2 regions of the Verminephrobacter aporrectodeae subsp. tuberculatae genome follow, and region 2 is predicted to be linked to the other one. Evidence: predicted binding sites of a transcription regulator. Region 2 holds the regulator's gene; the other holds the start of a gene.
What was found. The regulator LexA, encoded in region 2, represses DNA repair genes until DNA is damaged. The targets are predictions, from matches to a motif close to ACTGTATNNNNATACAGT.
Positions count from the first base shown of each region.

Region 1: D5041_RS06975 (DNA topoisomerase IV subunit B) is a predicted target of LexA. The motif match lies at 3,174-3,191, and genes of this name have one in related genera.

Region 1 is NZ_QZCX01000001.1:1,647,271-1,651,678, reverse strand. It holds gene D5041_RS06990 (alpha-E domain-containing protein) at 1-237, shown strand, start outside; partial or broken gene D5041_RS06985 (hotdog fold thioesterase) at 256-486, opposite strand; gene D5041_RS06980 (hotdog fold thioesterase) at 609-1,031, opposite strand; gene D5041_RS06975 (DNA topoisomerase IV subunit B) at 1,158-3,140, opposite strand; gene D5041_RS06970 (MFS transporter) at 3,283-4,408, shown strand, end outside.
Region 2 is NZ_QZCX01000003.1:31,847-36,254, forward strand. It holds gene D5041_RS22155 (nuclear transport factor 2 family protein) at 1-98, shown strand, start outside; gene D5041_RS22160 (FAD-dependent monooxygenase) at 162-422, shown strand; partial or broken gene D5041_RS22165 (NAD(P)/FAD-dependent oxidoreductase) at 397-744, shown strand; gene D5041_RS15105 (hypothetical protein) at 923-1,663, opposite strand; gene D5041_RS15110 (hypothetical protein) at 2,159-2,350, opposite strand; gene lexA (transcriptional repressor LexA) at 2,606-3,280, opposite strand; gene D5041_RS15120 (asparaginase) at 3,364-4,314, shown strand; gene D5041_RS15125 (hypothetical protein) at 4,335-4,408, opposite strand, start outside.

The sequences.
Region 1 (4,408 bases), on a different contig from region 2:
CCGCGCTCGCTGCACGCCTGCCTGCGCGAAGTGGTGGACAACCTGGCGCTGCTCGCCAACGAGCAGTCTGCCGAAACCCGGCGCCGCGCCGGGCGCCTGCTGGCCGACCTGCAGTACGGCCGCATCGACGAGATCCTGGCGACGGGGCTGCACGCGTTCCTCACGCAGTTCCTGGACCGCATCAACGACCTGGGCGGCGGCATCAGCCGCGATTTCCTCGCGACCGCGGGAGATTGACCCGGGCCAGGGGCCCCCTCAGCGCTGCACCAGGATGGCCATGGTCAGGCGCGAGACGCAGGTCAGCTCGCCGGCCTCGTTGACCAGGTCGATCTGCCACACCTGCGTGCTGCGCCCCAGATGCACCGGCCGCGCCGTTCCCGTGACCCAGCCGCTGGTGACAGGGCGCAGGTGGTTCGCGTTGATGTCCAGGCCCACGGCGTTGTGCCCCTCGGGGCTCGCGCAGTAGGCGCCGATGGAGCCCAGCGAAACGAAAGACGGGGCTGCACGCGTTCCTCACGCAGTTCCTGGATCGCATCAACGACCTGGGCGGCGGCATCAGCCGCGATTTCCTCGCGACCGCGGGAGATTGACCCGGGCCAGGGGCCCCCTCAGCGCTGCACCAGGATGGCCATGGTCAGGCGCGAGACGCAGGTCAGCTCGCCGGCCTCGTTGACCAGGTCGATCTGCCACACCTGCGTGCTGCGCCCCAGATGCACCGGCCGCGCCGTTCCCGTGACCCAGCCGCTGGTGACAGGGCGCAGGTGGTTCGCGTTGATGTCCAGGCCCACGGCGTTGTGCCCCTCGGGGCTCGCGCAGTAGGCGCCGATGGAGCCCAGCGACTCGGCGAGCAGCACGCTCACGCCCCCGTGCAGCAGCCCGAACGGCTGCCTGGTGCGCTGGTCCACGGGCACACGGCCGCGCAGGAAATCGTCGCCCAGCTCGACGATCTCTACGCCCAGGTGCTGGGCGGCGGTGCCTTGGTTGGCGGCGTTGAGCTGGTTCAGGTCGGTGGGTTTTTTCCAGATCGGCATGGAATCCTCGGTTGGGCAGAGAGCGGCGCTACGGCTGCGCCGGCAAAACGAAAACCCGTGTCGGCGGCTTGCCGGGTCGGTACGCCGTTGTTCCCGGGGCCCGCCATTGTGCTTGTTCTTCCCGAGTCAGATGTCGATCTCGACCGCGTCGCCGTGCAGTTCCATGAGCGCGCGCCGGGCCGCCGCCTCGCCCTTGCCCATGAGCTTGGTGATGCGTTCCTCGGTGGCGGCAAAGTCCACGCTGCCCAGTTGCACCGGCAGCAGGCGCCGGGTGTCGGGGTTCAGCGTGGTCTCCCACAGTTGCCCGGCGTTCATCTCGCCCAGGCCCTTGAAGCGGCTGATCTGGCATTTCTCGCGCGCCACGCCTTCCTTGGCGCATTTGTCGAGGATGGCGCCGAGTTCGCCCTCGTCGAGCGCGTACATCTTGGCCGCAGGCTTCTTGCCGCGCGCGGGCACGTCCACGCGAAACAGCGGGGGGCGCGCCACATAGACATGGCCGGCCTCGATGAGCCCGGGGAAATGCCGCAGGAACAGCGTGAGCAGCAGCACCTGGATATGCGCTCCGTCCACGTCCGCGTCGCTCAGGATGCACACCTTGCCGTAGCGCAGGCCCGACAGGTCGGGTACGTCGCCGGGGCCATGGGGATCCACGCCGATGGCCACCGAGATGTCGTGGATTTCGTTGTTCGCAAACAGCCGGTCGCGCTCCACCTCCCAGGTATTGAGCACCTTGCCGCGCAGCGGCAGGATGGCCTGGCTTTCCTTGTCGCGGCCCATCTTGGCGCTGCCGCCGGCGGAGTCGCCCTCGACCAGGAACACCTCGTTGCGGCCGAGGTCGCGGCTCTCGCAGTCGGTGAGCTTGCCGGGCAGAACGGCCACGCCCGAGCCCCTGCGCTTTTCCACCTTCTGCCCCGCCTTCTGGCGCGTCTGCGCGGCCTGTATGGCCAGTTCCGCGAGTCTCTTGCCGTATTCGACATGCTGGTTGAGCCACAGCTCGAGCGCCGGGCGCACGAAGCCGCTGACCAGCCGCACGGCGTCGCGCGAGTTCAGCCGTTCCTTGATCTGCCCCTGGAACTGGGGGTCCAGCACCTTGGCGCTGAGCACGTAGCTGGCGCGCGCAAAAACGTCTTCGGGCAGCAGCTTCACGCCCTTGGGCAGCAGGCTGTGCAGTTCGATGAAGCTTTTGACGGCGTTGAACAGCCCGTCGCGCAGGCCGCTCTCGTGCGTTCCGCCGGCGCTCGTGGGAATCAGGTTGACGTAGCTCTCGCGCATGGGCGCACCGTCCTCGGTGAAGGCCACGCACCAGGCTGCGCCCTCGCCTTCGGCAAAGCTCTCGCTGCCACCGTCAACAAAGCCCTCGCTCTCGAACAGGGGGATCACCGGTTCGGCGCCCAGGCTCTGCATCAGGTAGTCGCGCAGGCCGCCCTTGTACTGCCAGGTTTGCGTCTCGCGGGTCTTTTCGTGCACCAGCGAAACCGACACGCCCGGCATCAGCACTGCCTTGCTGCGCAGCAAATGGCTGAGCTCGCCCATGGGCAGCGCGCTGGATTCGAAGTACTTGGCGTCGGGCCATACGCGCACCGTGGTGCCCTGCCTGCGCTCGCCCGCCTCGAGCGGCCGGCAGACCAGGGGTTCGACGACTTCGCCGCCCGCGAACACCAGGCGCGCGGACTGGCCTTCGCGGTGGCTCGTGGCCTCCAGGCGCGTGGCCAGCGCGTTCGTCACGCTCACCCCCACGCCGTGCAGGCCGCCCGAGAAGCTGTAGGCGCCGCCCTGGCCCTTGTCGAACTTGCCGCCCGCGTGCAGGCGCGTGAAGACGAGCTCGATCACCGGGGCCTTTTCCTCGGGGTGCATGCCAAAGGGAATTCCGCGCCCGTCGTCCTCGACGCCCACCGAACCATCGGCGTGCAGCGTGACGCGGATCTTTTTTCCGTACCCGGCGAGCGCCTCGTCGGCGGCGTTGTCCAGCACCTCCTGCACGATGTGCAGGGGGGTGTCGGTGCGGGTGTACATGCCCGGACGCTGCTTGACGGGCTCCAGGCCCTTGAGAACGCGGATCGAGCCTTCGGAGTATTCGCCCGCAAAGACGGAGGAGGGTTTTGCAGCCATGGGCGCGAATTGTAATGTGGCATTGCAGCAAAATCTGGATAAAAAAACAGATGTCCGCCCCCTGCCCCGCGCCCCGCTGCACCGGCGCGCAGCAGGCAATCCGGCTACATTCTTGTGGATGCACATGTACAGGGATACGCGTATGAATCCGCCCAAACTGTCGATGCTCCAGGTGCTCGTTTGCGGAGCGGCCATCGTGACCCTGTCCATGGGCATCCGCCACGGCTTCGGGTTATGGCTGCTGCCCATCACGCAGGAGCGGGGCTGGACGCGCCAGTCGTTTGCCCTGGCGCTGGCGATCCAGAACCTCTCCTGGGGATTCATCGGCATTTTTGCGGGCATGCTCGCGGACCGGTTTGGCGCCTTGCGCGTGCTCCTGGGCGGCGCCGTGCTCTACGGCCTGGGGCTCGCGGGCATGGCGCTGGCGCCCACGCCGACGCTGTTCGCGCTGACCGCCGGGGTGCTGACCGGCGCGGCGCAGGCCGGCACCACCTACGCCGTGGTCTACGGCGTGATCGGCCGGCAGATTGCCCCCGAGCGCCGGTCCTGGGCCATGGGCATGGCGGCGGCCGCCGGATCGTTCGGCCAATTCCTGATGGTTCCCGTGGAAGGCTGGCTGATCGCCAGTCTGGGCTGGCAACAGGCCCTGCTGGCGCTGGCGGCCATGGTGCTGCTGATCGCGCCACTGGCCCTTGGCCTGCGCGAACCCGGGTTCCGGGGCGCGGCGCCGCCCAGGCGCGAGCAGACCATCGTGCAGGCGCTCGGCGAGGCCCTGCGCTACCCCAGTTTCAACCTGCTGATGGCGGGCTACTTCGTGTGCGGTTTCCAGGTGGTGTTCATCGGCGTGCACATGCCCAGCTACCTGCGGGACCACGGCCTGTCGCCCCAGGTGGCCAGCTACGCGCTGGCACTCATCGGGCTGTTCAACGTGTTTGGCACCTACGTCGCCGGCATGCTGGGCCAGCGCCTGCCCAAGCGCCAGATCCTGTCCTTCATCTACTTTGCGCGCGCCGTGGCAATCAGCCTGTTTCTGCTCGCACCGCTCTCGCCCGCGTCGGTGTACCTGTTCTCCGCCGTGATCGGCGCGCTGTGGCTCTCGACCGTGCCACCGACCAACGCCACCATCGCCCAGATCTTCGGCGTGCAGCATTTGTCCATGCTCGGCGGCTTTGTGTTCTTCAGCCACCAGATCGGCAGTTTCATGGGCGTGTGGCTGGGGGGCTATCTGTACGACACCACCGGCAGCTACGACATCGTCTGGTACATCG
Region 2 (4,408 bases):
CCAGCCAGGACAATGGCATGACCGAGGCCTGGTTCACTTTCGAGACGGCGCTTGCCCGGGGGCGGGGCCTGCTGCGCCTGCGGGGCGATAAATGCTGAACCCTGCTCACGACGATGACTGAACTCAAGGGCCTGGAGGAGCGCAAGGGCCCGACGCGGTCGATGGGCACCACGCATGGCGTCGTCCCCGGGCGCAAGAACTGGATCGAGCGCAGGACCGAGGAAGAGGCCGCGCTGGGTGACAGCAAGCAGCCCTATTGCCTGATCATCGGTGGCGGTCAGTGCGGCATTGCGCTGGCTGCCCGGTTGCGGCGCCTGGACGTTCCGACCATCGTCGTCGAGAAGCACGCCCGCGCCGGCGATAAGCGGCGTCACCGTGGCGCAGATCAGGGAGCACTCCGTGCGCCTGAGCGATGGCGATGAGTTGCCGGCGGACCTCATCGTCTATGCCACCGGTTACGGATCAATGAATGAGTGGGCTGCCCAATTGATCTCCAGGGAAGTCGCCGACAGGGTCGGCAAATGCTGGGGCCTTGGCTCCGGCACCACCAAGGACCCCGGCCCCTGGGAGGGGGAACTGCGCAATATGTGGAAACCGACCCGGCAACCGGGTCTGTGGTTCCATGGCGGCAACCTGCATATGTCGCGCCATTGTTCGCAGTTCCTGGCGCTGCAATTGCAGGCCCGCATGCACGGTATCCCGACGCCGGTCTACGGCATGGGCGAGGTGCACCACCTCAGTTAGTGTCCTGCCCTGCGAATAGCGGCACATGAAACTGCGCCTTTCGCGCCATGGCGGCGTTGCAAATCCTCGCGATACCTCCGGGTATCGCTGCGGTTTGCGCCTTGCCATGACGCGAAATGCATCCGTTTCATTTTGTGCCGCTATTCGCAGGGCAGAACACTAGCCTGCATGGTCGAGGTTATTTCCGCGCAAAGAAAACCGCGACGCCCCGGGTTTCGTCGGCGTTCGTCGCGGTAATGGTCAGGCGGTTCTTTTCCGGATTCACCGTGGCGATTCCGCTGAACGCGGTGTTCACGGTGGCCGCACCCTCCGGGCAGCTTTCGCTGAACTGTGCCTTGTAGGCGTCGGTGTCGGCCATGGCGGCCAGGCTGCCCGTGTACTGGCAGCCGGTGGTCGAGTTGCCCGTCACCTCGCCCGCGGCGGCCACCGTCCATTGGGTCGTCTGGCTGTTGCTGCCCAGGGTCGTGCTCCAGTTGCCCGCCACGTCCGCCTGCACGGCGGGGTTGGCCACGGTTTCGCTTTGGTCGAGCACCAGGGGGGTGGGGTTCACGCCCGTGAAGGACAGGCGCTTGGGAGTGGCCGTCAGATCCGGCGTGGCCGTGGCCATCGTCGGCTGGCCCACGGCGTTGTCCGGGCTCAGCGCGTAGGATTTTCCGTTTGCCTGGCGGTCGTTGCGCACCAGCAGTTTCACGAGCCGGCTGCCGTCCTTGGCGAGGATCCAGGCGTCGGCACTGCCCGTGGCGTCGGGCATGATGACCGCCGTCATGGCCACAGTCGCGCCATCGGGCGTGACCCAGCGCCCTTTGAGTTGGGCCGGGTCGATGGCGTTGACGGGGTCGATCGCGTCCTCGTTCTCGTCCTCATCCCAGTCGCCGCCGCCGCAGGCGGTCAGCAGGGCCGAGATTACCAAGACGGCCAAGGCTGCGAAAAAGAGGGGACGGATTCGGGAGTGAACCAGGAGATCTGCCGGGGGTTGCGTCCTGGTTCGGGTTTGCATGGGTGGTTGCATCATTGTTGTTTCTTGTTTCTATCGGGTCTTGGAGGGGGCAGGGGGTTTCTCGTGCGCTGTGGCTGCGCGGCTGGTCGGAAGCAGATTGCGTGCTGCCCCGTGCATTGGCACGGCGGACTGCGGCATGTGCACTGCAGTTGCGGAGGGCGGCTGCCGTACTTCGGGAATGTTGCCCGGTCTGCCTCTCATCCCCTATTGAGGCGGTTCAGGTCTTCCAGCCGATTGCTGCCAGCTTGTGGCGGATTGGGTTCCTAACAGATAAGAGATTGCTTGTCACTAGAACTTATCAGGCTAGGAATTCTACCGGAATGGGAATAGGGGTTGGACAAACGGATGGACAAACGGGCAGACGCCCTGCTGGTTGCGCCGGGGACTCGACGATCCGGTGGTCCCCGCGCCCCAAGATTACGGGACGGCGCGCAGTGCCTCGGACGCGGCCATGCGCTCGAGTTGCGCGCACACGTCGGCCATTCGGCCCGCAATGAGGAAGCGGCCCGTACCAGAGTCGGAAACATGTTGCAGCACCCTGGCCGGACGGGGGGCGGTTTTGTCCGCCGTCAACGGCGCAGGAAAGGCGGCGTTGCGGCTGTCGCCCATGCTGCCGGGTGCGGGGGAGCGGTGGTTTCCATGTGGTTGCGCGGATTCTGCCGCTCGGGCCATGGCCGCAGCACCGTTCCGGGTGCTCGTCGGCCTTTCGGGATGCGTGGGATGCGTGGGGCACACGAACTGGCGCCTCGAGCGGGAAAAAAGATTTTGCAGAACGGAAAGGGGGAATAGGGCAATTTCCATGGGAAAACTCCAAGGGCCGGGGAAGAAGGAAGGAAGGGCGCTTGCGCGTTGGCAGCATCGGGTTCACATCAGCATGGTGTTGCGGATGAGCCCGACGGCAAGGCCCTCGATTTCAAAAGGCTCGCCGGGCTGGACCACGATGACCGGGTAATCGGGGTTTTCGGGCAGCAACTCGATGGCGGTGGCGGTGCGGCGCAGGCGCTTGACGGTGACGTCGTCCCCCAGGCGGGCCACGACGATTTGGCCGTTGCGCGCCTCGCGCGTGGCTTGTACGGCGAGCAGGTCGCCGTCCATGATTCCGGCGTCACGCATGGACATTCCGCGCACTTTCAGCAGGTAGTCCGGTTTGCGCTGGAAGAGGCCGTTTTCCACGCTGTAGGTCTGTTCGACGTGCTCCTGCGCGAGAATCGGCGAGCCTGCTGCGACGCGCCCGATCAGGGGCAGGCTGAGTTGCGCCAAACCGGGAATGGGCAGTTTGAATGGGCTGCCACGCGCTGCGTTGATGGCGTTCAGCGCGTCGCTGTGCAGGCGGATACCGCGCGACGTGCCACTGCGCAGTTCGATCACGCCTTTGCGGGCCAGGGCCTGCAGGTGCTCTTCTGCGGCGTTGGCCGATTTGAACCCCAATGCGGTGGCAATTTCTGCGCGGGTGGGTGGGGCACCGGTGTGCGCAATGGCGGTCTGGATGAGTTCCAGAATCTGTTGCTGGCGGGCGGTGAGTTTCGGGTGCTCGTGCATGCTGCTCTCCAATGGGGTGGTTGCAGGAGTGAAAAAACTGGAATTTCATCCAGTTACTGTATTTTTCATCAGTTTTTCGGGGTATGCAAGTGGGCGCGCAAAAAATTGTGGTTTTGGGCACCGGGGGAACGATTGCGGGGACTTCGGCGCGGCTCGGGGACAACCTGGACTACATCGCAGCCCAGTGCGGGGTGGAGCAGCTGCTTGCGGCGGTTCCCGCTTTGCAAACGTTCGCCGCGGGCACGCTGGTGGCAGAGCAGGTGGCCCAGATCGACAGCAAGGACATGGACTGCGACGTGTGGTGTGCGCTCGCCCTGCGCTGCGCGCAGCATTTGCAGGACCCCGCAGTGCGGGGCCTGGTCATTACCCATGGCACCGATACGCTGGAAGAGACCGCGTGGTTTCTGCACGCCGTGCTCGATGCACGCAAGCCGGTGGTGCTGACCTGCGCCATGCGCCCGGCAAACGCGCTCACGCCCGATGGCCCCCAGAACCTGCTCGACGCCGTTGCCGTGGTGCAGGCCCCCGGTGCAAGCGGGGTGCTGGCCGTTGCCGCGGGCCAGTTGCATGGCGCGCAGCAGGTGCAAAAAGTGCATCCGTACCGGGCCCATGCATTCAGTTCGGGGGACGCAGGCCCCCTGGGCTGGATTGAGGAGGGTCGGGTGCGCCTGGCGCAGGCCTGGCCGCCGGCGCCAGAAAACAAATCCCGCGAGGTGCTTGAAAAATTGGCCCATGCCACGCGCTGGCCCTGGGTCGAAGTGGTCCTCAGCCATGCGGGGGCCTGCGGCATGGTGGTGGATGCGCTGGTGCGCGAGGGGGTGCAGGGCCTGGTGGTCGCGGGGACCGGCAATGGGTCCGTGCACCATGCCCTGGAGGCGGCCCTGCTGCGTGCGCAGAGCGCGGGGGTCCGGGTGCTGCGCGCCACGCGCTGTCCCGAAGGGCAGGTGCTTGCCCGACCCGGCGATTTGCTGCCCGCGTCCCGCGGCCTGTCCCCGGTGAAGGCGCGTGTTGCCCTGATGCTCGATCTGCTGTGAGCGCCGGCGGTCCCGGTAGATCAGCGCTCCGGGTTGGTTCGGCGAAACAGCAGGAGATAGTCGTTTTTGTCGGTGGGGCGGGAGATGCTGGCCT